Regions from separate parts of the Streptomyces sp. ME19-01-6 genome, predicted to be linked through region 2. Evidence: riboswitches for the same ligand, from Rfam matches in the RefSeq annotation. Region 2 holds a riboswitch; the other holds the start of a gene.

Region 1 (14,101 bases), on a different contig from region 2:
GCAAGGTGGGTATCCCGGGTGAGCGCAGCGCGGACCTCATGACGCATCTGCTCAACATCGACCCACCCGACCACACCCGGCTGCGGCGGCTGGTGTCCAAGGCGTTCACCCCCCGCCGCGTGGCGGCCTTCGCCCCGCGCGTGCAGGAGCTGACCGACCGCCTCATCGACGGCTTCCGGATAAGAGGAGAGGCGGACCTGATCCATGAGTTCGCCTTCCCGCTGCCCATCTATGCCATCTGCGATCTGCTGGGCGTCCCCCGCGAGGACCAGGACGACTTCCGGGACTGGGCCGGGATGATGATCCGGCACGGCGGCGGACCGCGCGGCGGGGTGGCCCGGGCGGTGAAGCGGATCCGCGCCTACCTCGCCGATCTCATCCACCGCAAGCGGGAGTCGCTGCGTCAAGATGACGACGACAAGGCTGCCGACCTGATCTCCGGGCTGATCCGGGCCAGCGACCACGGCGAGCACCTCACCGAGAACGAGGCCGCGGCCATGTGCTTCGTGCTCTTGTTCGCGGGTTTCGAAACGACCGTCAATCTCATTGGCAATGGCACCTATGCGCTGCTGCGCGACCCAGCCCAGTGCGACCGGCTGCGGCGGGCCGCCAATGAAGGGGACGAGGGGCTGCTGGCCACCGGCGTCGAGGAACTGCTGCGCTATGACGGGCCGGTGGAGATGGCGACCTGGCGGTTCGCCACCGAGCCCATGGTGATCGGCGGACAGCGGATCACCGCGGGCGAGCCGGTGCTGGTGGTGCTCGCCGCCGCCGACCGCGACCCCGAGCGCTTCGACTCACCCGATGTGCTCGACCTCTCCCGCGCCGACAACCAGCACCTCGGCTACGGCCACGGCATCCATTACTGCCTGGGCGCGCCACTGGCCCGGCTGGAGGCCCAGACCGCCATCGGCACCCTGTTGCGACGCCTGCCCGACCTGCGGCTCGCGGTGGAGCCGCAGGAGGTCCGCCGGCGCGGTGGACTGATCATGCGAGGGCTGCGCGAACTGCCCGTGACCTGGGGTCCGACCGCCCCATCCGAGGCCGCACAACGCCCTTAGGGACGGGCATACGTGACATAACGTCAACCGCGTGATCACTGCGTGACCTGGGATACATCCGCTTGTGATGATTAGGTGGCGTCGCTATGTTCAACCGACGACTCAGCCGCCACACGAGAGGCAGAACGCATGCGCTCCGGGAACGGTCGACACCGCCGCCCCCGTCAGGCTCCGGCAATCGTGGTCGCAGCGGGGGTGACGGGCGCGAGCATCGCCATGCCGCTCTTCGGCGCCGTCAGCGCCCAGGCCGCTGACACCCAGACCTGGGACCGCGTCGCCGAGTGCGAGAGCGGCGGGATGTGGAGCGCCAACGGGGGCAATGGCTTCTACGGCGGTCTGCAGATCACCTTGGATATGTGGAGGAAGTACGGCGGCCAGCAGTACGCCCCGCGCCCCGACCTCGCCAGCCGCTCCCAGCAGATAGCCATCGCCCAGGCGATCCTCGGCGACCGCGGCCCGGACGCCTGGCCGAGCTGTGCGCTGGGCGCCGGGCTCGCCGACCTCGGCGATCTCGGCGACCTGCTGGAGGTGGACCCCGACGGGAAGGGTACGCCGGCGTCCCAGGGGGCGAAGGAGGCCGCGGGGATTGACGACTCCGCGACGGGTGAATCGTCCGATAACTCCAGCCAGGGCGATCGGCCGGATAGTTCTGATAGTTCTGGTGCTTCCGGAGAATCCGGTACGTCCGACAAGGCTGATAAGTCGGATCCTTCCGTGGTCGAGGACGGCAAGTCCGGCGACAAGGGGGATAAGTCGGGCGATTCCGGCGAGGTGTCCCGGGAGGAGGGCGGCTCCGCGTCGGACGAGGGTGACACGCCCTCCGGCCGCGACGCCAAGGGCGAGGACGACTCCTCCGGCGCCCCCACCGGTCGCCACCGTGGCGCGCCCGACGCCCGCGAGCAGGACTCCGCGGGCACGGCGGACGACGACGCCCGGTCCTCGGGGCGCCACGCCTCGCGCGACGACGCGGAGCGCGCCGAGACGCCCCTCCAGCCCCTCGGGCGCGCGGACTACACCGTGCGCGGCGATGACAACCTGTCAGACATCGCGGGCGACCAGGGCGACCAGAAGGCGGACGGAGGGTGGCCCGAGCTCTACGAGGCCAACGAAACCCTCATCGGAACCGACCCGGACCTCATTCACCCTGGTCAGCGTCTCGATCTCAGCGCGAGGTAGCGGCAGTTCGGGGTGATTTGCCCGATCTGGCGACGGTGAGATATACATCTCGTCACATCGCCCGGCGTGTGTCGCCTGTCCGATCTTTCCGCACCCGGCCTCACCTGCGTAGATGTGGGACGGCTGGATGCGGATACCGCCTCATTCGCTGGGATGTAGGGGTTTGAACCTCATCGGAAGGTGTGTTTAACGTCTTTTCGCTCGCCACCGCGGGCACCGTCGATCGCCACGCCGAGTCCTGCCGGCGGTCGGGGGGACCAGACGCGTTTGCGCCGGAGGCAGGAGCGGGGGAACCAAGGTAGGCGCCGTAGCGGCCCGGAGACGGGCCCGTTCGGCTCGGGGTGAAGCCACGGTGCGGTCAGCCGCACCGGGCCGGGCAACTCACAGCCCGAACCCGACAGCTCACCTCGTAGGCGTCGGTGAGGAACGAACATGCGTAACGACAAGGGTAAGCACCGCCGTCCCTCCAAGGTCACCCGCATCGCCGCGTTCGCCGGCATCGCCGGTGCGGCCGTCGCCGCACCGCTCCTGGGGGCCACCTCCGCCTCGGCCGCGACCACCGCCCAGTGGGACACGGTCGCGCAGTGCGAGTCCGGCGGCAACTGGTCGATCAACACGGGCAACGGCTTCTATGGCGGCCTGCAGTTCACCAACTCCACCTGGGCCGCGTACGGCGGCACGGCCTTCGCGGCCCGCGCCGACCTGGCCACCAAGGACCAGCAGATCCAGATAGCCGAGAAGGTCCTGGCCGGGCAGGGCAAGGGCGCCTGGCCGGTCTGCGGCACCGGTCTGACCACCACCGGCAGCCCGACCCCCTCGACGTCCACCGCCCAGCCCGCGAAGCCGGCTCAGCCTGCCAAGCCGGCCGAGACGGCCAAGCCCGCGCAGCCCGCCAAGCCGAAGGCGCAGCCCCGCGGCGAGGACCAGCACGCCGGGCGCGGGCAGGCCCGCCACGCGGTCAAGAAGGGCGACGGCGAGTACAAGGTCAAGTCCGGCGACACCCTCTCCAAGATCGCCGAGGCGCACCACGTCGAGGGCGGCTGGAAGAAGCTCTTCGAGCTGAACAAGGACATCGTCGAGGACGCCAACCTCATCTACCCGGGCCAGCAGCTGCACCTTTCCTGACCCACGCCGCCGGGCCTTACCCCCACCCCGGCACCCGAAGAAGACGGCCCCGGCCGGGCGCGCCGCCCCCCACCTGAGGCGCGCCCTGCCGGGGCTTCGTCGGGTGGGCCCCCCGGGCCCGTTAGGCTCATGCTGCAGAACCACAGACCCATACGAAGGAGATCCTCGTGCCGTCCATCGACGTCGTCGTAGCTCGCGAGATCCTCGACTCGCGAGGCAACCCCACGGTCGAGGTCGAGGTCGGCCTCGACGACGGCAGCACCGGCCGTGCCGCCGTGCCCTCCGGTGCCTCCACCGGTGCCTTCGAGGCCCTTGAGCTCCGTGACGGCGACAAGAACCGTTACGGGGGCAAGGGCGTCGAGAAGGCCGTCCTCGCCGTCATCGAGCAGATCGGTCCGGAGCTCGTCGGCTACGACGCCACCGAGCAGCGCCTGATCGACCAGGCGATGTTCGACCTGGACGCCACCCCGGACAAGTCCTCGCTCGGCGCCAACGCCATCCTCGGTGTCTCGCTCGCGGTCGCGCACGCCGCCTCCGAGGCCTCCGACCTCCCGCTCTTCCGGTACCTGGGCGGCCCGAACGCCCACCTCCTGCCGGTCCCGATGATGAACATCCTCAACGGCGGCTCGCACGCCGACTCCAACGTGGACATCCAGGAGTTCATGATCGCGCCGATCGGCGCCGAGTCCTTCTCCGAGGCGCTGCGCTGGGGCACCGAGGTCTACCACACCCTGAAGTCCGTGCTGAAGGAGCGGGGCCTGTCCACCGGCCTCGGCGACGAGGGCGGCTTCGCCCCCAACCTGAACTCCAACCGCGACGCCCTGGACCTGATCGTCGAGGCGATCAAGAAGGCCGGCTACCAGCCGGGCCAGGACATCGCGCTGGCGCTCGACGTCGCCGCCTCCGAGTTCTACAAGGACGGCTCCTACACCTTCGAGGGCCAGTCGCGCAGCGCCGCCGAGATGACCGCGTACTACGCCGAGCTGGTCGACGCGTACCCGCTGGTCTCCATCGAGGACCCGCTGAACGAGGAGGACTGGGACGGCTGGAAGACGATCACCGACCAGCTCGGTGACAAGGTCCAGCTGGTCGGCGACGACCTGTTCGTCACCAACCCGGAGCGGCTGGCCCGCGGCATCGAGAGCGGCACCGCGAACGCGCTGCTGGTCAAGGTCAACCAGATCGGCTCGCTGACCGAGACCCTGGACGCCGTCGAGCTCGCCCAGCGCAACGGCTTCAAGTGCATGATGTCGCACCGCTCCGGCGAGACCGAGGACGTCACCATCGCGGACCTGGCCGTCGCCACCAACTGCGGCCAGATCAAGACCGGCGCCCCCGCCCGCTCCGAGCGCGTGGCCAAGTACAACCAGCTGCTGCGCATCGAGGAGATCCTCGACGACGCGGCGGTGTACGCGGGCCGCTCCGCCTTCCCGCGCTTCAAGGGCTGAGCCCTCGAGCCTGAAGGCCATGCCTGACAGCCACGCCTGACGCACGTCCCCGGCCTCGGTCCCGTACCGTGGCCGGGAACGGCGTACGCAGCGAAGTCACGACCGGGGAGGCGACGTGCCGGCGGATCGGGATCGGTTCTCCACCGCGACCAGGCTGAGGGCGCTCGGCGAGCACGCCGCCGCCCGCGTCTACCGCGCCCGCATCCGGCGCCGGCGCAGCCGGCTCACCGGCCGGGCCGCGCTGCTCGCGCTGGTCGTCTGCTCGCTCGTGGTGGCCCTCGCGTACCCGATGCGGCAGTACATCTCGCAGCGCTCGGACATCTCCGACCAGCGGCGCCAGGCCCAGAAGGAGCGCGCGGACGTCAAGCAGCTGCGCGAGGAGAAGGCCAGACTGCAGGACCCCGCGTATATCGAGCAGCAGGCCCGCGAGCGGCTGCACTTCACGCTGCCGGGGGAGACCGGCTACAGCGTGGTCGACGGCAGCGGCGAGACCGAGCGCTCGTCCGACCAGGGCGCGGCCGGTCGCCCCTGGTACAGCAACATGTGGGACAGCCTCGATAAGGCGGACAAGGCAGACGCCACGGACGCCGCGGACCGCGCGAAGCGCTGACCGAAGAACCGGCCGCCGGAGGCGACCGGCCCCGAACCGATCGAAGAGAACACCGCCCCATGGACACGCCCCCTCCGAAGACGGAGCCCACCGCGCCCACCGACGCGGACATCGCCGCCGTCAAGGAGCAGCTGAACCGCCTCCCGCGCGGGCTGCGCGCCGTCGCGCACCGCTGCCCCTGCGGCAATCCGGACGTCGTCGAGACCGCGCCGCGGCTCGAGGACGGGTCGCCCTTCCCGACCCTCTACTACCTGACCTGCCCGCGCGCCGCCTCCGCGATCGGCACGCTGGAGGCCGAGGGCGTGATGAAGGAGATGACGGCCCGGCTGGCCACTGACCCCGAACTGGCCGACGCCTACCGGGCGGCCCACGAGGACTACCTCGCGCGCCGTGACGCGATCGAGGTGCTGGAGGGCTTTCCGAGCGCGGGCGGCATGCCGGACCGGGTCAAGTGTCTGCATGTCCTCGTCGCCCACTCCCTCGCCGCGGGCCCCGGGGTCAACCCGCTCGGGGACGAGGCCATCGCCATGCTGCCCGCGTGGTGGGCGAAGGGGCCGTGCGTGGCACCGTGCGGCGGGGCGGGGGACTCGGGGGAGGGCGCTGAGCAGGGCGCTGAGGAGAACGCGGGGGAGAGCGCATGACCCGCGTCGCGGCCGTGGACTGCGGCACCAACTCGATCCGGCTGCTGGTGGCCGAGGCCGACCCGGCCACCGGCCGGATCACCGAGCTCGACCGCCGGATGCGGATCGTCCGGCTCGGCCAGGGCGTGGACCGCACCGGGCGGCTGGCTCCCGAGGCCCTGGAGCGCACCTTCGCGGCCTGCCGCGAGTTCGCCGAGGTGATCGGCGGGCTCGGCGTGGAGCGGGTCCGCTTCGTCGCCACCTCCGCCTCGCGCGACGCCGAGAACCGTGCGGAGTTCGTGCGCGGGGTCGTGGAGATCCTGGGTGTGGAGCCCGAGGTGATCAGCGGCGACCAGGAGGCGGAGTTCTCCTTCACGGGCGCCACCAAGGAACTGACCGACCGTGAGGGGTTCGCCCGGCCGTATCTGGTGGTGGACATCGGCGGCGGCTCGACCGAGTTCGTGGTCGGCGACGGCCATGTGCGGGCCGCGCGCAGCGTGGACATCGGCTGTGTGCGGATGACCGAGCGCCATCTGGTCGTGGACGGACGCATCGCCGATCCGCCGACGGTCCATCAGATCGCCGCCATACGGGCCGACATCGGGCGGGCGCTGGACCTGGTCGAGGAGACGGTCCCGATCCGGGAGGCGGGTAGCCTGGTCGGGCTTGCGGGCTCGGTCACCACCGTCGCCGGCATCGCGCTGGAGCTCCCGGAGTACGACCCCGCCGCCATCCACCACTCGCGCGTCTCCCTCGACCAGGTCCGCGAGATCACGGACAAGCTGATCGGCTCCACACACGCCGAGCGGGCGGCGATCCCCGTGATGCACGAGGGCCGGGTGGATGTGATCGCCTCGGGTGCGCTCGTACTGCTGGCGATCATGGAGCGGTGCGGGGCCCGGGAGGTCGTGGTGAGCGAACACGACATCCTCGACGGCATCGCCTGGAGCGTCGCCTGACGGGGGTCCGGAGGGGGTGTGGACCCCCTGTGAGGGGCCCGTGGAGACCCGCGCCCGGAAAAGTTCGTGAAAAGCTTCACATGAAAAAGGTCCCTGGTGACCGCATGGTGTGGCCACTGGCACCGGTTCAGGGGTGGTTTCAGGGGTGGTGCCCGCCCGGTGGCCCGGACGACGCCCTCTTCGGTCATGTGACGGACCCGCCCCGGACCCCGGTGGTCTACCGCCGCGTTGCCTCGCAAGCGCAGATCAGCAGGGTTGTCAACGCGCCGACGGATGTGGTGGTTCCCTTCGGCGGGTATGGCGTGTGTCACGAGGGCCGCGGAGTGTAGCAGACCCGCCAACCATGCTTGTGAAGGGGCTCACGAGGCACCCCCCTGGAGGTGCTGGATACTCGAATCATGAGCACCACGGAGCGTCCCAGGATCCTCGTTGTAGGCGGTGGGTACGTAGGCCTGTACGCGGCACGCCGCATCCTGAAGAAGATGCGGTACGGCGAGGCGACCGTCACGGTCGTCGACCCTCGCTCGTACATGACGTACCAGCCCTTCCTCCCAGAAGCTGCGGCCGGCAGCATCTCCCCGCGCCACGTCGTGGTCCCGCTGCGGCGCGTGCTCCCCAAGGCGGAGGTCCTCACCGGCCGTGTGATGACCATCGATCAGGACCGCAAGGTCGCCGTCGTCCAGCCGCTCGTCGGCGAGGCGTACGAGCTGCCCTTCGACTACCTGGTCATCGCTCTGGGTGCCGTCTCCCGCACCTTCCCGATCCCCGGCCTCGCCGAGAACGGCATCGGCATGAAGGGCATCGAGGAGGCCATCGGCCTGCGCAACCACGTCCTCGAGCAGCTCGACAAGGCCGACTCCACGACCGATGAGGAGATCCGCCGCAAGGCGCTGACCTTCGTCTTCGTCGGCGGAGGCTTCGCGGGCGCGGAGACCATCGGCGAGGTCGAGGACATGGCGCGCGACGCCGCCAAGTACTACCCCAACGTGAAGCGCGAGGACATGCGCTTCATCCTCGTCGACGCCGCGGACAAGATCCTCCCCGAGGTCGGTCCGAAGCTCGGCCAGTGGGGTCTGGAGCACCTCCAGAAGCGCGGTGTCGAGATCTACCTCAGCACCTCGATGGACTCCTGCGTCGACGGGCACGTCGTGCTCAAGAACGGCCTGGAGGTCGACTCCAACACTGTCGTGTGGACGGCCGGTGTCAAGCCCAACCCGGCGCTCGCCCGCTTCGGCCTGCCGCTCGGCCCCCGTGGCCACGTGGACACCGCGCCGACGCTGCAGGTGCAGGGCACCGAGTACATCTGGGCCGCGGGCGACAACGCCCAGGTGCCGGACCTCGCCGCGGGCGAGGGCGCCTGGTGCCCGCCGAACGCCCAGCACGCGCTGCGCCAGGCCAAGGTCCTCGGTGACAACGTGATCTCGGGCATGCGGGGCTTCCCGCAGCGCGAGTACAAGCACGCCAACAAGGGCGCGGTCGCGGGGCTCGGTCTGCACAAGGGCGTCGCGATGATCGTCTTCGGCAAGACCAAGATCAAGCTCAAGGGCCGGCTGGCCTGGTACATGCACCGTGGTTACCACGGCATGGCCATGCCGACCTTCAACCGCAAGATCCGGGTCTTCGCCGACTGGACGCTGGGCATGTTCCTCAAGCGCGAGGTCGTCTCCCTCGGCGCCATCGAGAACCCCCGCGAGGAGTTCTACGAGGCGGCCGCCCCGGTCTCCGCCGCCGCGGTGAACAAGGCCGAGAAGACCACCGCCAAGGCTTCTTGACACCCCCTTCTCAAAGGCTCGGGGCCGGGTGCCGGCCCCGAGTCGCGCATATCCGAACGCCGAAGGGCGTCCGCCATCCGTGGGGCGGACGCCCTTCGGCGTTTCCCGTGCGCCCGCCCCCGTGTGGCCCCCGGGCGCCTGCGAGTGGATGGTTTTGCCGATTCCAGACGTGTCGGCGGGACTGTACGGCGGGTCTCATGGTGTTTACGTGGTGAGTGAATCTTCCTGACTCACCATCACGGAGGTGTCTGATATGCCCGACGCCGCCCAGCGGCTCGCCGCACTGGCCGAGGAGGTGCTGGGAGCCCCGCTCCCCATCCGGATCCGCGCCTGGGACCACAGCGAGACGGGCCCCCCGCACACCCCCGTCCTGGTCCTACGGCACCGCAGGGCCCTGCGCAGGCTCCTGTGGAAACCGGGCGAGCTGGGCCTGGCCCGCGCCTGGGTGGCCGGTGACCTCGACATCGAGGGTGATCTCTACGAGGGACTGGACCTGCTGGCCGGCCTGCTGTGGGAGCGCGGTGGCGGCGCCCAGCGGCGGTCGAGGGCCGCCGCCGCCCTCAAAGCGCTGCGCGACCCCGCGCTGCGCTCCGCCGTCCGCACGCTGGCCGGCCTCGCCGGGCCCGGGCTGCCGCCGCCACCGCCCCGCGAGGAGGCGCGCCGCGCGCGGCGCGGGCCGCTGCACACGCTGCGCCGCGACAAGGAGGCCATCAGCCACCACTACGACGTCGGCAACGACTTCTACGAGCTGGTGCTCGGCCCCTCCATGGTCTACTCGTGCGCCTACTGGGAGAGCACCGCGACCGACGGCGCCACGCTCGAGGACGCCCAGGGCGCCAAGCTCGACCTCGTCTGCCGCAAGCTGGCGCTCCAACCCGGCCAGCGGCTGCTGGACGTGGGCTGCGGCTGGGGCTCGATGGTGCTGCACGCGGCGCGCGAGTACGGCGTACGGGCGGTCGGGATCACGCTCTCGCAGGAGCAGGCGGCCTACGCCCGCAAGCGGGTCGCCGACGCCGGGCTCACCGACAAGGTCGAGATCCGGGTCCAGGACTACCGCGAGGTCACCGACGGCCCCTACGACGCGATCTCCTCGATCGGCATGGCCGAGCACGTCGGCTCCGCGCGCTACGCCGAGTACGCCGCCGACCTCCACGCCCTGCTGAAGCCCGGCGGCCGGCTGCTGAACCACCAGATCGCGCGGCGCCCCGAGCCCGACGAGGAGGCGTACCACGTCGACGAGTTCATCGACCGCTACGTCTTCCCCGACGGCGAACTCGCCCCGATCGGGCGGACCGTCACCCAACTGGAAGAGGCGGGCTTCGAGGTGCGCGACGTGGAGGCGATCCGCGAGCACTACGCCCTCACGCTGCGCCGCTGGGTCGCCAATCTGGAGGCCCACTGGAAGCAGGTCGTACGGCTCACCTCGCCGGGCCGGGCCCGGGTGTGGCGGCTGTACATGGCGGCCTCGGCGCTGTCCTTCGAGCGCAACCGGATCGGGGTGAACCAGGTCCTGGCGGTCCGTACGCCGGACGACGGGGCGTCCGGCATGCCGCTGCGCGCCCGCGACTGGCGGGGCTGAAGCGCCCTGACAACGCTGACAACGCCCTGGAACCCCGAGCGCCGGACGGGATCGGCCCGTCCGGCGCTCGGGGGTGCGGGGCGCGCCGCTACTCCGCCTTGATGGCCGCCAGCATGTTGAGCTTGGCCGCCCGCCGGGCCGGCCACAGCGCGGCCAGGATGCCGACGAACGCCGCCAGCACCAGGAAGACGGTCATCCGGCCCCACGGCAGGACCAGTTCGTAGGTGGGCAGCCCGTTCGAGATCAGCTCACCGGCCGCCCAGCCGAAGAACACGCCGAGGCCGATGCCGAGCACCCCGCCGTAGAGCGAGATCACCAGCGACTCCAGGCGCACCATGCGCTTGATGCCGCGCCGGTCCAGACCGATGGCCCGCAACATGCCGATTTCCTGGGACCGTTCGAAGACCGACATCGCGAGGGTGTTGATGACGCCCAGCACCGCGACGATGACGGCCATGGCCAGCAGACCGTAGAGCATGTTCAGCATCAGGGTGAAGAACTGCGCGATGCCGTTGGAGATGTCCTGCTTGTCCTGGACCTGGATCGCGGGGTTGTCGCCGAGCGCCTTCTCGATGGCGTTCTTGGTGGCGTCGGAGGCCCCGTCCTTGGTCTTCAGCATGACCTGCATATCGGTCACGGTGCGCATATGCGGGGTGAGGGTGGCGTTGTCCAGCATGATGCCGCGGATCATCTGGTTGCCCTCGTAGACGCCCACGACGTTCAGCCGGCCCTTGCGGCCGTCCTCGTAGGTGACCGTGAAGGCCGAGCCGCGCTTCCAGCCGAAGTGGTCCGCGGTGTTGTCGTCGACCACGACCTTGTCGCCGCCGAGCCCGGCGAAGGAGCCTTCCGTGAAGTCGACGCCGACCAGGCTCTGGACGGTCTTGCCGTTGACGCCCGTCAGGTACTCGCTGTCGCCGTTGATCCGGGACGCGGAGTTGCGCAGCGGGCTGAGGGCGGTCACCTGGTCGAGCTTGCCCAGGGTCCGCTCCACGTCGGGCGACAGCGGGCGGACGCCGTCGAAGCCGCCCAGGCTGACCACGTAGTCCGACTTCAGGGCGCCGGTGGCCAGGTTGTCGATGCCCTTCTGCACGCTGCCCGCGATCACGGTCATGCCGGTGATCAGCGTCAGCCCCACCATCAGCGCGGAGGCCGTGGCGGCGGTACGGCGCGGATTGCGCACCGCGTTCTGCCGGGCGAGCTTGCCGGAGACCCCGAAGGCCCGCAGCACCGGGGAGGCGGCCGCGATGAGCGGCCGGGACAGCAGCGGGGTCAGCACGAACACCCCGATCACCAGGACGGCCGCGCCCAGCCCCATGGGGAGCTTGCCGTCGCTGCCCATGCCGCTGCCGGCCAGCACACCCGCCGCGCCCGCCCCGGCGAGGACGGCGCCGATGGTGTTCCGAACCACCAGGCCGCGGGTGGTCGGCGCGGCGTGCACGCTGTTCATCGCGGCGACCGGCGGGATCTTCGCGGCGCGGCGGCCCGGCAGCCAGGCGGCGAGCACCGTCACCACGACGCCGACCAGCAGCGAGACCGCGATGGCGGTCGGGGAGACGACCAGCGGGCCGTCGGGGACGGTGGCCCCGGTGGAGTTCAGCAGCGAGCGCAGCCCGACGCCGATGCCGATGCCGGCCACCAGCCCGGTGACGGCCGCGATCGCGCCCACGGCGGTGGCCTCGATCAGCACCGAGCGCGTCACCTGGCGGCGGGACGCGCCGACCGCGCGCATCAGGGCCAGTTCGCGGGTGCGCTGGGCGACCAGCATGGTGAAGGTGTTCGCGATGATGAAGATGCCGACGAAGAGCGAGATCCCGGCGAAGACCAGCATGGCGGTCTGCATGCCGCTCATCTGCTGCTTGATCAGGGCGGCCTGGTCGTCGGCGAGCTGCTGACCGGTGGTGGCCTCGGTCTCCTTGGGCAGGATCTTGTCGACGCCGGCCTTCAGAGTGGCCTGCGAGGTGCCCGCGGCGGCCTTCAGGTCGATCTCGTCGAACTCACCCGGCTTGGCGAACAGCCGCTGCGCGGTGGGGGTGTCGAACAGCACCAGGCTGCCGCCCGCGGCGACATTGCCGTCGTCGGTGGTGAAGACGCCGACGACCTTCTCCTGGCGCACCGGGCCGTCCACGGACAGCCGGACCGAGTCGCCCACCTTGTAGTGGCCGCGGTCGGCGGTCTTGGAGTCGAGCGCGACCTCGCCCGCCGACTTGGGCGCGCGGCCATCGGTCAGCGTGTAGCGGGGGTCCTTGCCGCCCGTGCCCGGGTAGTAGTTGGCACCGGAGTTGGCGAAGCCGTTGCCGAGCAGGTCGCCCTTCTTGTCGGCGACGGCGGTGTAGCCGGAGACGGCGCCGGTGGCCGAGGCCGCGCCGGGCACCTGGCCGGCCTGGTCGAGCAGGCGCTGGGTCAGCCGCGGCGCGGCGCCGGGCTTTCCGGAGTCGTCATCGGACTTGTCCGGCTTTATGGCGACATCGACGCCCGCGAAGCCCTTTTCGGAGCTCTTCTGGTAGGCGCTGGAGATGGTGTCGGTGAAGACCAGGGTGCCGGAGACGAAGGCCACGCCGAGCAGAACGGCGAGCACGGTCATCATCAGCCGGGCCTTGTGCGCGAGGACGTTGCGCAAGGCGGTACGGAGCATGGTCAGTCCAAGTGAGGGGGCGGGCTTTGCGGAGCGTCAAGTGCCGGTGTTCGGCTCAGCTGGTACGGCCCTTGGCGTCGAACCGCTTCATCCGGTCCAGGACCGCCTCGGCGGTCGGGTCGCGCAGCTCGTCGACGATCCGGCCGTCGGCGAGGAAAACCACCCGATCGGCGTAAGCGGCGGCGACCGGGTCATGGGTGACCATGACCACCGTCTGGCCCAGTTCACGCACCGAGTTGCGCAGGAAGCCGAGGACCTCGGCGCCGGAGCGGGAGTCCAGGTTGCCGGTCGGCTCGTCGGCGAAGATGATGTCGGGCTTGCCGGCCAGCGCGCGGGCCACCGCGACGCGCTGCTGCTGGCCGCCGGAGAGCTGGGCGGGGCGGTGCTTGAGCCGATCGGACAGGCCCACGGTGTCCACCACCTGGTCCAGCCACGCCTGGTCCGCCTTGCGGCCCGCGATGTCCATCGGCAGCGTGATGTTCTCCAGCGCGTTGAGCGTGGGCAGCAGGTTGAACGCCTGGAAGATAAACCCGATCTTGTCGCGGCGCAGTTGGGTGAGCTTCTTGTCCTTGAGTGAGGTCAGCTCGACATCGCCGATGCGGGCCGAGCCGCCGGAGACCGTGTCCAGGCCCGCCATGCAGTGCATGAGGGTCGACTTGCCGGAGCCCGAGGGGCCCATGATGGCGGTGAACTCGGCCTGCCGGAATTCGACGGAGACGCCGTCGAGGGCGACGACCTGAGTCTCGCCCTGCCCGTAGACCTTGGTGAGGTCCGTGGCGCGCGCCGCGGCGGTGGCGCGGGCGGCGGCCTGGACGCCGGAAGGGGTCGTGGTCACGGTGGGGGCTCCTGTCGTGCGGTCGGGGACTTCAAGACGTTCCTCCCATGGTCCTCGACAGCGGGAGGGCCGGTATCAGTCCGCGCTCCGGTTTCCGTAGGGGACTCAGGACGTATGCCCCGGCCCCGGGTCCTCCTTGGGGAGGAGAGGGGCCCCCGTCCGGGGGCGTCGAGATTGCGTCAATCCCCGCCATGGGGGTGGTGCGGCATATGGGCAGGTCCGATGGGCGCGGGTGTGTGAGGTTGCCCTGACCCGATGCTGATGCACCCTCAGTTGCCAATAAA
Region 2 (14,101 bases):
GGCCAAGCCCCCTTCGGGGCGCGGCGAGCGCGCGTGGTGGTTCGGCCAGTTGGTGGAGGCGACCCCGCTGGAGCGCTGGAGCGAGTGGTTCGGCGGGCGTGGTGCGGCCGAGATCGTGGCGCTGCCGGTCGCCGACGGCTGGCAGGCGGACCTTCAGGCGGCGTGGTGCCGGGCGGCTGTCCGGCAGCGAAACGTGGAGTGGTCCCGCGCCCTGCTCGGCGCGCCGTCCGCGCCGCCCACCGACGCGCCCGCCCCGGGCGCGTCGGGCCTCGGCGCTACGGGCGGAATCGGCGCCGCCGGCGGGGCCGCCCCGCCCGCCGCCGCCTCCTGGCGCGACCCGGCGAAGCTGCTGTCCGCCCTGCCGCCGGGCGAACGGGCCGAGTGGGTCGCGGACTTCATCGCGGCCCACGGGCTGTCCGACGCCTTCCGGCTGCTGGGGGTGTGCGCGGTGCCGTGGGCCGAGCCGCTGGGCCGGGCCGTCGTGGATGCGCTCGACATCGCCCGTGACGCGGGCAGCTACCCATGGAGCTTCAGCGGCGTCATGGGACTGGCCGAGCGCTGTCTGGACCCGGACCAGGCCGACCGGCTGGAAGTGCTCACCGCGATACCGGACGAGCCGGCGGACGGCTCACCCGGCGCCGGGGGCTACTGGTCGGAGGCGTTCCAGCGTCTGGTGGGCACGCTGCGGCTGCGCGCCGCGATGCGCCGCGAGCTCGAACCACCCCGCACAACGGCCACCGGCCCGGCACCGTCCCCGTAGTCGGACACGCTGACCGCACCACGGCACCTCATGCCGCGTCAGCAACCGTGGCGCCCGCCCGAGATCTGCGCCTGCGTCCCGCACCGCCGCCGCAGGGCGACCGCGCCGCGGTCGGTCGCGGCGGCCTGCCGAGCCCCGTGGCCCGGAAGGATTACGCGGCCACCGGCCGTACGTTCTCTTTGACCCACTCCACGATCGAGGTGGTCGTGGCCCCCGGGGTGAAGATCTCGGCCACCCCCCGCTCCTTGAGGAGCGGGATGTCCGCCTCGGGGATGATGCCGCCGCCGAACACCTTGATGTCCTCCGCGTCGCGCTCCCGCAGCAGCTCGAGCACCTTCGCGAAGAGCGTCATGTGCGCGCCGGAGAGGATGGACAGCCCGATCGCGTCGGCGTCCTCCTGGACCGCGGTGTCGACGATCTGCTCGGGCGTCTGGTGGAGGCCGGTGTAGATGACCTCCATGCCCGCGTCCCGCAGCGCCCGCGCGATGACCTTCGCCCCGCGGTCGTGACCGTCGAGCCCAGGCTTGGCCACCACCACACGGATCGGCCCGGTCACACCCATCGCAGCCTCCATGTCGTCATCCCACCCCGCGGTGCGTCGCGAGGATCTCGCCGACCGCGGTCGCGGGACGTAAACGTGAACGAACGTTATCTACAGCATCCCGCACGCGGCAGTTTCACGGCGCGCGGCGAGGGGGAAATCACACGTGGGACACATTCACCTCGGCCGCACCCGCCCCCGCCTCGCCCGCCGCGAGGCGGTCCTACGCATCGGGCCGGCCATCAGGGGAGCCGCAGCGGGGACCGTCGCACCGCGCAGCGCCGTCAGCATGAGCCGCCTGGCGCCGCGGTGCGACGGAGCGGTCGCACCGCACGACCAACGACGTCCACCACCGTCCACCCACTGCAGGCTTCCCGCGAGGGCTCACGGGGGCAGTGCCGCCCCCCGTGCGCCGTTCAGAAGGTCGGCCGTCATGGGCCTCACCCGGATCCGCGCTAGCGTCCCCGGCCTGGCGAAGCCGGGCACCTCCTCCTCTACCGCTCTTCGCGTTGCTGGCCGCTGCTGGCCGAACTTCGCATCCGGGTGTTCCGGACTGCCCCGCGAACGGTCTTCGGGGCCAGAGGGCGCGCTGATCCACCTCGGCGATCCGCGTCCCTCCGGTCGTACACAAGTCAAACCTCGCCGATGACAGGCACTCCGCTGTAACCGACCACATCAACGCATCACCCACAGGGAGCACGCAGTGACCAATCGTGACCAGTGGGCTACCGCAGGAGCGCCCGCCCGGGGACGCCTTTGTGCACACACTGGCCACCCTCGGCACTCCGCACTCCGCACTCCGGCACCCGGACCGCGCCATTGCTGTCCGCGCATCCGCTGGTCCGCCAGATGTGCCCGGATTCGGATGTGATCGAGGAATTACGGCTCCCCGCCCCCGATTGCCGTACTCGGTCATCAGCTTCTGGAGCGATCTGGATCAGCTGATGATCCCCGCGGAGACGGCCCGTATCGAGCATCCGGATCTACGGGTGCGCAGCGTCCGCGTCAGCGGACTCGGGCATCTCGCCCTCCCGGTGCACCATGCGGTCGCCGCCGGAGTCCGCGAGGCGCTGGACGCCGCCGACGGGGCACCGGCAGACGCTTCAGAGGCCGCTTCGGTTGCCTGAGGGGGCCGGAAGTTGCCGAACAGTAATCGAACACCCGGCCAAATTACGGCAGCCAGTCAACCGAAAGACGGCCAAATGCCCGTTCCGGCGTTACTCAAAACCTGATGAAGATTGTCGCCGTCCCGAACCGGCGGGTACAGTCGCCGCTAATTCTCCTGCTGTCGAGGCGAAAGAGAAGTTGGTGGTGAACGACCGTCACCCGTCGGGGATCACAACCTCGACCGTCCCCGCTCCTGACGCCTCATATCAGTACTACGAGGCCTACGACCAGCAGGGCACAGCGCACGGCCACGCCGGGTACGACGGATATTCCACCGGCAACTTCGACAGCCTCGCCGCCGCATACGGCGATGGCGACCCCCTCTTCGGCTCCCTCCCCGGCAGCCACGACGGCGGCTACGGGACCGGGCACGACGGATCCGCCAGCGGGCAGTACGACGCCACGCAGTGGGGCGCCGCCACCGGCACCTACGACGCCGGGACTTATGACTCCGGGACCTATGACACCACCGCGATGTCGGCCGGTTCCGGCTTTCCGCTGGCCGGCGCCATCCCGGCCCAGCAGGACTCGGACACCGGCGGCCAGTGGGACGCCTCCGCCTGGGACACCACCGGCCACCACGACCTGGCGGCCGCCCAATGGGACGCCACGGGGCAGCACGACACGTCGGGGGTCGACACCGGCCAGACCCAGTTCTGGGACATGAGCGCCTACGCGACCGTCGACGAGTCGCAGTACGACCAGGCCGGATACGGCCAGGGCGGGTACGACCAAGGCGGATACGACCAAGGCGGATACGACCAGAACGACCACGGCCACACCGGTCACAGCCACACCGACCACGGCCACAGTGAGTACCACCAGGACGGGTACGAGCACGGCGGATATCAGCAGCACGCCGAACAGCCGTACGCCGTCTCCGAGGGGGATCCGGAACCCGGGGCGGGGGCCGTGCACGAGGCCGAGACCCAGACCGCCTTCATGGCCCTGGACCTCGACTCACCCGAGGCCGAGGCCGAGGTCGACCCGGCCCGCATGGCCGACCCCGCCGACCCCGAAGGCGGCACGTCCGCCGACTCCGAGGACGCCGCGCCCCTGGTGGCATCGGTCCCCTCCCCCCGCCGGGACGGCGGCCGCAGCCGCCGCCGCGCCCCCGCGACCCGCCCCAAACGCTCGGCGCTGCTCACCGTCGCCGTTCCGTCCGTCTGCGCGCTGGGCGTCACCGCCGTGGCCGCCGCCTCCGTCGCCAACGTCGGCGACGACAAGAAGGACGCCAAGACCACCCAGGCCGCCCCGGACGCCCCGCCGGTCAAGGCCTCGGTCGCCAACAGCAAGCTGGACACCCAGCTCGCCGCGGGCCTCGAGGACGCCGACGACTTCCGGGACCGCGCCAGCCGCACCCAGGAGCGGATCGACCTCCGGGCGCGCCAGGCCGCCGAGCGCAAGCGCAAGATTCAGGAGGCCGCGCGCAAGGAGGCGCTGCGGCCGAAGTTCGCGCTGCCCGTCGCGCAGCACGGGCTGAGCGCCACGTTCGGCCAGGCGGGCATCAACTGGATGTCCCTGCACACCGGCATCGACTTCCCGGTCAGCTACGGCACGCCGGTCATGGCCGCGACCGACGGCACCGTGCGCACCCAGTGGAACGACGCCTACGGCAACATGGTCATATTGACCAGCCCGGACGGCACCGAGACCTGGTACTGCCACCTGAGCAGCGCCAAGATCCGGGCCGGCTCGGTCAAGGCCGGGGACGTCATCGCGTACTCCGGGAACTCCGGCAACTCCACCGGGCCGCATCTGCACTTCGAGGTGCACCCCGGCGGCGGCTCGGCCATCGACCCGCTGCCGTGGCTGCGCACCCACGGACTCGACCCGACCTGAGCGACCCAGGCGACCCACCGCGCCGCCGGTCGGCGGCGCGGTGCGCCCCCCTACAGCTTCTCCACCGGCGCGTACCGCAGCAGCAGCCGCTTCGGCTTCTCGTCGCCGAAGTCGATCGTCGCCTCCGCGTTGTCCCCGCTTCCCTTCACCGCGACGACGGTGCCGAGGCCGAACGAGTCATGGGTGACCCGGTCGCCGATGGCCAGCGCGACCACCGGCCGCTCCTTGGCCCGGCGCGTGGCGAAGCCACCGGCTCCGGCCCCCGCCCTCGAACGCGACGAGGACAGCGAGGACGCGACCCCGGCGGCGGCCCCGACCGCCCCCATCGACGCCGACGGGGTGGCGGGCCCGGTCCGCCGCCAGCGCACATACTGGTCCGGGATCTCCTCCAGGAACCGGGACGGCGGGTTGTACGCGGGCTGGCCCCAGGCGCTGCGCATCGTCGACCGGGTCAGATACAGCCGCTCGCGCGCCCGCGTGATGCCGACGTACGCCAGCCGCCGCTCCTCCTCCAGCTCCTTGGTCTGGCCGAGCGCGCGCATATGCGGGAAGACCCCGTCCTCCATGCCGCTGAGGAAGACCACCGGGAACTCGAGGCCCTTGGCGGTGTGCAGCGTCATCAGCGTGATGACCCCGGAGCCATCAGTGTCGTCGTCCGGAATCTGATCGGAGTCGGCGACGAGCGCGACCTGCTCCAGGAACTCCGCGAGCGTGCCCGGGTTCTCCTCGCCACGCTCCTGCTCGTACTCCAGGGCGACGGCCGCCAGCTCCTGGAGGTTCTCGATGCGGGTCTCGTCCTGGGGGTCCGTGGACGCCTGCAGCTCCGCCAGATAGCCCGTGCGCTCCAGCACCGCCTCCAGTACGGTGGCCGGCCCCGCCCCCGACTCGGCGATCGTGCGCAACTCCTCCATCAGCACGTTGAACCGCTTCACCGCGTTGGCCGAGCGGGCCGCCATGCCGTACGCCTCGTCGACCCGGCGCAGCGCCTGCGGGAAGGTGGTCTTCTCGCGCAGCGCCAGCGCGTCGATCATCGCCTCGGCGCGCTCGCCGATGCCGCGCTTGGGCACATTCAGAATCCGGCGCAGCGGGACGGAGTCCTCCGGGTTGGCCAGCACCCGCAGATACGCGAGGACGTCGCGGACCTCCTTGCGCTCGTAGAAGCGCACGCCGCCGACGACCTTGTACGGCAGCCCGACCCGGATGAAGATCTCTTCGAAGACACGGGACTGGGCGTTGGTCCGGTAGAAGACGGCGACGTCCCCGGCTCTGGCCTCGCCCGCGTCCGTCAGCCGGTCGATCTCGTCGGCGACGAACTGCGCCTCGTCGTGCTCGGTGTCGGCCACATAGCCGGTGATGGTCGCCCCGGCGCCGGCGTCGGTCCAGAGGTTCTTCGGGCGCCGGTTCTCATTGCGCTCGATGACGGCGTTGGCCGCGCTGAGGATCGTCTGTGTGGAGCGGTAGTTCTGCTCCAGGAGGATGGTCGTGGCGTCCGGGTAGTCCTCCTCGAACTGGAGGATGTTACGGATGGTGGCGCCCCGGAAGGCGTAGATCGACTGGTCGGCATCGCCCACCACGCACAGCTCGGCGGCCCCGAGCGCCTCGCCGTCGCCGCCCTCGCCCTGCCCGCCGTCGGCGGCGGCCACCGGGCCCGTCCCCACCAGCTCGCGCACCAGCGTGTACTGCGCGTGGTTGGTGTCCTGGTACTCGTCGACCAGGACGTGCCGGAAGCGGCGGCGGTAGTGCTCGGCGACGTCCGGGAACGCCTGGAGCAGATTGACCGTCGTCATGATGATGTCGTCGAAGTCGAGCGCGTTGGCCTCACGCAGCCGCGACTGGTACATCGCATACGCCTCGGCGAGCGTCTTCTCGAAGCCGTCCGAGGCCTGTCCGGCGAAGGTCTCCTCGTCGATGAGCTCGTTCTTCAGGTTGGAGACCTTGGCGCTGAAGGACTTGGGCGGATACCGCTTCGGGTCGAGGTCGAGGTCCCGGCACACCAGCGCCATCAGCCGCTTGGAGTCGGCCGCGTCGTAGATCGAGAAGGAGGACGTGAAGCCGAGCTTCTTGGACTCCCGGCGCAGGATGCGCACACAGGCGCTGTGGAAGGTCGACACCCACATGACCTTCGCGCGCGGCCCGACCAGCTCCTCGACCCGCTCCTTCATCTCACCCGCGGCCTTGTTGGTGAAGGTGATGGCGAGGATCTGGCCGGGGTGCACCTGGCGCGCGCCGAGCAGATACGCGATGCGGTGGGTGAGCACCCGGGTCTTGCCGGACCCGGCGCCCGCGACGATCAGCAGCGGCGAGCCGGTGTGCACCACGGCGGCCCGCTGCTGCTCGTTCATCCCCTCCAGCAGCGCGGCCGGGTCCACCGCGGGCCGCGCCGCGCCGTCGCGGTAGTACGCGTCCTTGGGGGCGGGCGCGTCGAACGCCCCGCCGAAGAGGTCGTGCGGGACGTCCTCGGCGGTGGGCCGGCCGTCGTCCTCGGGCGGCGGAGGCTCCTCGTCCGAGGGCCCGAGGTCCGCCAGGAAGCTGTCGTCAAAGAGGCTGCTCATCGCTCACCGAGTCTAGGCCGCCGCACTGACAGCGTACGTGCGGATATCACGAAACGGTTTCGGGGCAATTCGAACACAGACTTCACACAAGCCCCACGAGCCCGCTACCGTCCTGCGTCAGACGGTCCGGAACCCGTCGGCGACCGCGTCGACACGGGCTGTCTCCGCCGAGTCCGGCCCCGCCGCGAGGCAGCCGGAGCCGGGGACCCAGACGTACCACTGGGGTGAATCGGGCCACGCGGCGACGCCAACCGTCCGCCGCACGGCCCGTAGGGCAGCCTTCCGACGCCCGAACCCGACAGCTAACCCGGTAGGCGGTCCACGGAAGGAGTCGCCTCCTTTGGCGTCGCACCGCAAGCCGCGGACCCGAATACTGGACTCGGCCACCGGCCGCCGCACGGCCGTCGGGGTCACCACGGCCGCCCTGGCCTCCGTCACCCTCCTCTCCCAGACGGCGAGCGCCGAGCCCGGCAAGCCCAAGCCGACGGTCGAAGAGGTCAAGAAAAAGGTCGACACGCTCTACCACCAGGCCGAATCCGCGACCCAGAGCTACAACGCCGCCAAGGAGCGCACCGGCGAGCAGCGCGCCAAGGTCGACCGGCTGCTGGACAGCGTCGCCAAGCGCACCGAGAAGCTGAACGAGGCACGGCGCAAGCTGGGCAGCTACGCGGCGGCGCAGTACCGCGACGGCGGCATGGCCTCCAGCACCGCGACCCTGCTGTTCGCCTCCGACCCGCAGGACTTCTTCGACCAGTCCCATCTGATGGACCGGCTGACCGGCGAGCAGAAGCAGGCCGTCGACGACTTCCTGTCGCAGCAGGCCAAGGCCGCCAAGGAGCGTATGAAGGCCGGCGAGAGCCTGGCCTCGCTGACCCGGTCGCAGCAGCAGCTGAAGACCAGGAAGAAGACCGTCCAGGACAAGCTCACCCAGGCCCGTCAGCTGCTGTCGAAGCTGACCGCCGAGGAGAAGGCGCGGCTGGCGGCGATCGAGAAGAAGAAGGAAGAGGAGGCTCGGCGCAAGGCGGCGGAGCTGGCGCAGAAGCAGCGGGAGGCGGCGGCCAAGCGGCAACAGGAGCAGCAGCAGAACCAGGGCAGCGGCTCGGGGTCCTCGGGATCCACCGGCTCCTCGGGGTCTTCGGGCTCCTCCGGCTCGTACGCCACCAAGGCCGACAAGGCCATCGCCTTCGCGCGGTCGCAGCTCGGCAAGCCGTACGTCTGGGGCGCGACCGGCCCCAACTCCTACGACTGCTCGGGGCTCACCCAGGCCGCCTGGAAGGCCGCCGGGGTCTCACTGCCGCGCACCACCTGGGACCAGGTGAAGGTCGGCACCCGCGTGTCGACCTCCGACCTCGAGCCGGGCGATCTCGTCTTCTTCTATGACGACATCAGCCATGTCGGCCTCTACATAGGCGACGGGATGATGATCCACGCCCCGAAGCCGGGCGATGTGGTCAAGATCGCGCCGATCACCGAGATGCCGATCTACGGGAGCGTCCGCCCCGCGTAGCGGCTGCCCGGGTCCCGGAGGGCTCTCCGGGACCCGGACGGCGGCGGCTCAGGTGCCGGGCTTGCGGCCGTAGACGTACACGTCGTCGCCGTTGCGCAGCAGGCTCCAGTACTTCTTGGCGTCGCTCTTGCGCATGTTGACGCAGCCGTGGGAGCCGGGCGGCGACCACACGCTCCCCGCGATGGAGTGGAAGGCCTGGCCGCCATCGAAGAACTGGCTGTACGGCATCGGGACGTCGTAGATCGTCGACCAGTGGTCGATGTTCCGCCAGTAGATCTTCTTCAGCCCGCCCCGGGTCTCATACCGGTCGCGGCCGGTGCGCACCGGCACCGGGCCGTACACCAGCCGCGAGCCGTCCTGGATCCAGCTCAGCTGGCGGGTGAGGTCCACGCAGGCGATGCGGCCCTTGTTGGTGGGGCACTTTTTCGCCTTGTTCGGGTTGTGCCCGGCCGCCTTCTGCGAGTTGATCAGCTTCATCACGCCCCAGGTGACCGGCCCGGCGTAGCCGATGGTCGGGCTGATGCCGTGGTTGACCTGGAACTTCTGAATCGCCAGACAGTCCGTCCGCGACTGCCGCCCGTCCACCGGGCGGCCCAGGAACTTCTCCACCTGTTTCTGGTACGGCCCGATGCTCGTCGTGCACGACGAGGCGGCCTGCGCCGGAGTGCCGAGCGCGACCGCCAGCGGCACCACCATCCCCGCTACCCCCAAGGCCACGCCCGTACGGCGGCCCCATCCCGCAAGTACCCCCACTGCCCGCTCCCTTCGCCTGCCTTACCTGGTGAGACAGACAGTGGGGCCAACAGGTTGTGCGGAACCTGACAGTCACTCGCGGGCTCGTACGCGGGTGCGGCGTGCGCGTATCAGGTCCACAGGACGGCGATGAAGATGTTGGCCGTGGTCAGCAGCCCCACCGCGCCGAGGGCCGCCGACTCGACCTTCTCCTCGTCGCGCTTCACATAGACCAGCCCCAGGATCACGATCAGCAGCGCCAGCTTCACACCGATCTTGATGTTGTTGACGCTGTTGTCGTCGGCCTGGTTGAGCCCCACCAGCGCGGCACCGGTCACCAGCATGGTCAGCGCGCCGTGCAGCATCCCCGGGGTCATCCGCCCCTCGCCCGCGCGCATCGGCTTCAGCTGCGCCAGGAAGCCGCCGAGCAGCGCGGCGATGCCGACGATGTGCAGCCCGACGAAGACATTGATGAGGACGTCCATGGTTGGCGAGCGTAGCCCTGCCCATAGCAGCCCCCGGCAACCGGGTGGGTCACGATCGTCGCTTCGATCACGGCCGCCCCGCGAATCATCGACGGCCGTGCGCCGGGCGGTCGGTTATGGGCAGCAGGACACCGAATCCGTCCACTCCCGTTCATCGCACCGCCCGCCCGTGCCCGCCCGCCTAGCTTCCTCCCCCAGGTGGCAGTCCGCTTCCCGTCAACCGAGGGTCCCCGCCTCATGGGCGGGCTGCCACCTGCCAGATATGCGCAGGACCGCGATGAAAAGGGAAGGTGACCCGCCGCCGTGGCGTCGCACAGGAAGCCCAAGCAGCGCTCGCTCACGGGCGGGACCGCCTGGACCGCCGCCGTCGCCCTCGCGGGGGCCGCCGCCACCGCCATGAGCGGCACCGGCCACGCCGAGACCCGCCTCACCACCGCCCAGGTGAGGGAGAAGGTGGACCGGTACCAGCGGGAGGCCGAGGAGGCCAACGAGAAGTACAACGGCGCGAAGGAGAAGGCGGGCAAGGCCCGCCAGGCGCTCGACCAGCTGCGCGACGAGGCGGCCCGCAGAACGGCGCGGCTGAACGCCTCGCGCAACGCGCTGGGCGCCTTCGCCGCCGCCCAGTACCGCTCCGGCACCGTCGCGCCCACCCTCCAGCTCGCGCTGTCCTCCTCCCCCGAGCAGTATCTGCGGCGCGCCTCGCTCGCCGACCGCGTGGGCAGCCGCCAGGCCGCCGCCGTCGCGGGCCTCTCCCGCCAGGCCCGGAAGTTACGCCAGGTACGCGGCGAGGCGCAGGACCGGCTCGACCAGCTGCGCGGAGCCCAGGCGGCGCTCGCCCGGCACAAGGGCGCCGCCCGGAAGAAGCTCGCCGCCGCCCAGGCCCTCCTCGACCGGCTGACCAGCGAGCAGCGCCGCCGCTACGAGGCCCAGAAGGCCCGCGAGGCTCAGGAGGCCCGGGCAGCTCAGAAGGGCCGGGAGGCTCAGGGCACCCGGACCGGCGCCGCGCCGTACACCACGTCGGGCCGCGCGGCCCGCGCCGTCTCATACGCGTACGGGGCGCTCGGCAAGCCGTACATCTGGGGCGCGACCGGCCCGCACGGCTACGACTGCTCGGGGCTCACCCAGGCCGCCTGGCAAGCCGCCGGGGTGGCCCTGCCGCGCACCACCTACACCCAGATCAACGCGGGCCGACGGGTCTCGCGCACCGAGCTGGCCCCAGGCGACCTGGTCTTCTTCTACGCGGGCGTCAGCCATGTCGGTCTCTACATCGGCGGCGGCCGCATGATCCACGCCCCGCGCCCCGGCGCGCCCGTCCGCGTGGCGCCGATCGACCAGATGCCGTTCGCGGGGGCGACCCGCCCCGCGTAGGGGCGGCCGGTGGTTCCGGGCCAAGACGACGAGAAGGGATTTCTGGATGAAGGGCAAGGAGGCCCGGTCGTGATAAGGACCTACAAGTTTCGCCTCCGCCCCACCGTCCGCCAGGAGCAAGCCCTTCGCGAGATGCTGCGAGACCACTGCCGCATGTACAACGCCGCGTTGCAGGAGCGGCGGGATGCCTACCGGCACAGCTCGAAGACGAGCATCACCTATGGGCAGCAGTCAGCGCAGCTCAAGGAGATCCGGGCAGTCGACCCTGATCAGGCGCGCTGGTCGTTCAGTTCTCAGCAGGCCACGCTCCGCCGGTTGAACAAGGCGTTCGCCGCATTCTTCCGCCGCGTGAAGGCCGGTGACAAGCCCGGCTACCCACGTTTCAAGGGCGTCGGGCACTTCGACACAGTGGAGTTCCCGAGGGACGGCGACGGCTGCCGCTGGGACTCCAGTCCGCACGACCGTCAGACCCGCGTACGCCTGCAAGGCGTCGGACACGTCCGCGTACACCAGCACCGGCCGGTGCGCGGGCGAGTCAAGACGATCAGCGTCGGGCGTGAGGGCGTGCACTGGTATGTGATCCTCGCCTGTGACGAGGTACCCGCCGAACCGCTTCCGGCCACGGGGGCGATCGTCGGCATCGACATGGGCACGGTGCACTTCTTCACCGACTCCAACGGAGCGCACAAGGAGAACCCGCGCTTCCTGAACAAGTCGGCTGAAGCCCTGGCCGAAGCACAACGGTGCCTGAGTACCTTCCCCGAGCGCACCCAGCACCGCACGAAGAAGCATTGCGCTGCGGCCCGGAAGGCCGCGAAGCTGCACGCGAAGATCAGGCGGCAGCGACTCGACCACCATCACAAGACGGCGAATGAACTGGTCCGCGATCATGACTTGATCGCCCACGAGAAACTGAATACAGCGGGCATGACCAAGACGCCCGCGCCCAAGCCCGACCCCGACAACGTCGGCGCCTTCCTCCGGAACGGCGCCGCCGCGAAGTCCGGGCTGAACCGCAGTATTCTGGACGCGGGTTGGGGGACGTTCCTGAGAATCCTGACGGACAAGGCTGAGAGCGCCGGTCGTCGAGTGATCGTGGTGGACGCCCGCAACGCCTCCCGCACATGCCCCGAATGCGGGCACGCAGCGAAGGAGAACCGCATCACCCAAGCGAAGTTCGAATGCGTCTCCTGCGGCTTCCTCGCGAACGCCGACCACGTGGGCGCACGGAACGTCCTCAACAGGGCCGGGCCGGCCCTCCGCAACGCTGCTTAGCCAGCGATGCAGGAAGCCTGCGACTTCAGTCGTCGGCGGAGTCACGGTCAAGGACACGCTGGATGCGGCCGCTTGACGCATCAGCCTCGGGTAGCGGCTACACCCAGGCCAGCGGTCGCGCCCCGATTCCCTGCGCGCTCAAGTCCCGGAAACAAGGTCGGGGGTGAGCGCGGCGGGGGTCTCGGCCCCGAGCAGGGTCATGGTGTGGGCGAGTTCGGCGGTGAGCCGGTCCACGGCCTCCTGGACCCCGGCGGCCCCCTCCGTCGCCAGCCCCCACAGCGCCGGGCGGCCGACGAACACCGCGCGGGCGCCCAGCGCGAGGGCCGCGGCGATGTGCTCGCCGCGGCGCACCCCGCTGTCGGCGTAGACCTCGACGCCGCTGCCCGCGAGCGCCTCGGCCACCCGGGGCAGCGCGGACGCCGAGGTCACGCTGCGGTCGAGCTGGCGGCCGCCGTGGGTGGAGACCACCACGCCCGCGCCCCCGTGGTCCGCGACGACCTTGGCGTCGTCCGCCCGCAGCACGCCCTTGACCACGACCGGGAGCCCGCTGGTCTCGTGCAGCCAGCCGATCAGGTCCGGCGTCAGGTCCGGCTCGCTCTGGACCTCTTCGCGCGGGAGCACCTGGCGGCCCGCCAGGTTGACCAGGCGCACGGTCGGGTCGAGGTCGGCGGCCCGCTGCCGGTCCCCGCGGCGGCCGAGCACCGGCAGGTCGACGGTGAACAGCAGGGCGCGGGCGCCGTGGTGGGCGGCGCGCCGGACGAGTTCGGCGGTCAGGCCGCGGTCGCGGGTGACGTACACCTGGTACCACCAGGGAGCGCCCGAGGCGGCGACGTCCTCGAAGCGGCTGGCGGTCCAGGTCGTCACGCCCAGCAGGGACCCGGCGCCGGCCGCGCCCTTGGCCATCTCCCGCTCCCCGTCGGGGTGGGCGTACTCCTGGCCCGCCATGGGGGCGACGAGCACCGGGGTGGCGACCTCGGTGCCCAGCACCGTCGTACGGGTGGTGCCGCCGGACACGCGGCGCAGGACGTGCGGCAGCAGCCGCAGCACGTCCCAGTCGCGCAGCCCCTCGTCCCGGGTGATGTCACGCCCGGCGCCGGAGGCGTAGTAGGTGTAGGCGTGCGGCGGCAGCCGCCGCTCCGCTTCGGCCTCCCAGGTCTGCCACCACTCGGGTTCCGGTTCCGGTTCCGCTTCTGTTGACCGTCCCGCAGTGCCCATCTCCCCTGCCTCCCCCCTGCCCGCGATCACAGGAAGCGGGCAGCTCAGGCAAGTTATTCACACGATCCGGGGGCCGGAAACGCATGCGGCCACGGGCCGGCCCGGCCGCGGGCGGCGCGCTACGCGTTCATCCCGTGGGCGGGACGGACTTCGGCTCCTCGCTGAACCACGTGCGGTAGGCCGCCGCGTACAGGCCGTTGCGGCCCGCGTCGGCCAGCGCCGCGTCGATCTGCTTCAGCAGTGCGGAATTGCCCTTCCGTACCGCGAACATGGCCTGGTAGGTCTTGCCGAACTCGGCCGTGATGTGCAGGTTCGACTCCTTGTGCAGGGCCGCGAAGTACTTCGCCTGGCCGTTGCCGAGTACGACGGCGTCGACGCGTCCGCTCGTCAGCATGCCGAGCAGCAGTTCGTCCTGTTCGACCCGCTGCACGGTGATCTTCTTGCTGTGCTTGTCGTTGTAGGTGTCGATGTCGTCCGGGAATTCGGGCGTGGTCGTCCTGGCGCCGACCCGCTTGCCGACCAGCTCGTCGAGCGAGGCGTAGCGCGCGTCGCCCTGGACGAGGATCGCGCTCTTGCGCGTGAAGTACGGGACGCTGAACGACATCTGCGGGAAGGCGGCCTTGGAGTCCGTGGATATGCCGCCGATCACGTCACACC

The links. A riboswitch is a leader RNA that binds a small molecule or an ion and turns the genes downstream of it on or off. The one in region 2 is predicted to bind cyclic di-AMP.
Region 1: it holds a riboswitch for cyclic di-AMP, as region 2 does, so the genes downstream of both, PV419_RS35325 (transglycosylase family protein) here and PV419_RS17485 (NlpC/P60 family protein) in region 2, are expected to answer to the same signal.

The regions. Positions count from the first base shown of each region.
Region 1 covers NZ_JARAXF010000021.1:40,377-54,477, forward strand. The annotation lists gene PV419_RS35315 (cytochrome P450) at 1-1,061, shown strand, start outside; gene PV419_RS35320 (transglycosylase family protein) at 1,242-2,237, shown strand; cyclic di-AMP (ydaO/yuaA leader) riboswitch at 2,498-2,668, shown strand; gene PV419_RS35325 (transglycosylase family protein) at 2,670-3,362, shown strand; gene eno (phosphopyruvate hydratase) at 3,530-4,810, shown strand; gene PV419_RS35335 (septum formation initiator family protein) at 4,926-5,420, shown strand; gene PV419_RS35340 (DUF501 domain-containing protein) at 5,480-6,061, shown strand; gene PV419_RS35345 (Ppx/GppA phosphatase family protein) at 6,058-6,999, shown strand; gene PV419_RS35350 (NAD(P)/FAD-dependent oxidoreductase) at 7,398-8,771, shown strand; gene PV419_RS35355 (cyclopropane-fatty-acyl-phospholipid synthase family protein) at 9,025-10,350, shown strand; gene PV419_RS35360 (ABC transporter permease) at 10,439-12,982, opposite strand; gene PV419_RS35365 (ABC transporter ATP-binding protein) at 13,038-13,817, opposite strand.
Region 2 covers NZ_JARAXF010000006.1:344,792-358,892, reverse strand. The annotation lists gene PV419_RS17510 (DUF5691 domain-containing protein) at 1-760, shown strand, start outside; gene PV419_RS17505 (cobalamin B12-binding domain-containing protein) at 912-1,322, opposite strand; partial or broken gene PV419_RS17500 (lipase) at 2,036-2,428, shown strand; gene PV419_RS17495 (M23 family metallopeptidase) at 2,613-4,310, shown strand; gene pcrA (DNA helicase PcrA) at 4,361-6,862, opposite strand; cyclic di-AMP (ydaO/yuaA leader) riboswitch at 7,018-7,195, shown strand; gene PV419_RS17485 (NlpC/P60 family protein) at 7,203-8,369, shown strand; gene PV419_RS17480 (L,D-transpeptidase) at 8,418-9,065, opposite strand; gene PV419_RS17475 (hypothetical protein) at 9,233-9,586, opposite strand; gene PV419_RS17470 (NlpC/P60 family protein) at 9,890-10,954, shown strand; gene PV419_RS17465 (transposase) at 11,024-12,229, shown strand; gene PV419_RS17460 (alpha-hydroxy acid oxidase) at 12,368-13,444, opposite strand; gene PV419_RS17455 (transporter substrate-binding domain-containing protein) at 13,572-14,101, opposite strand, start outside.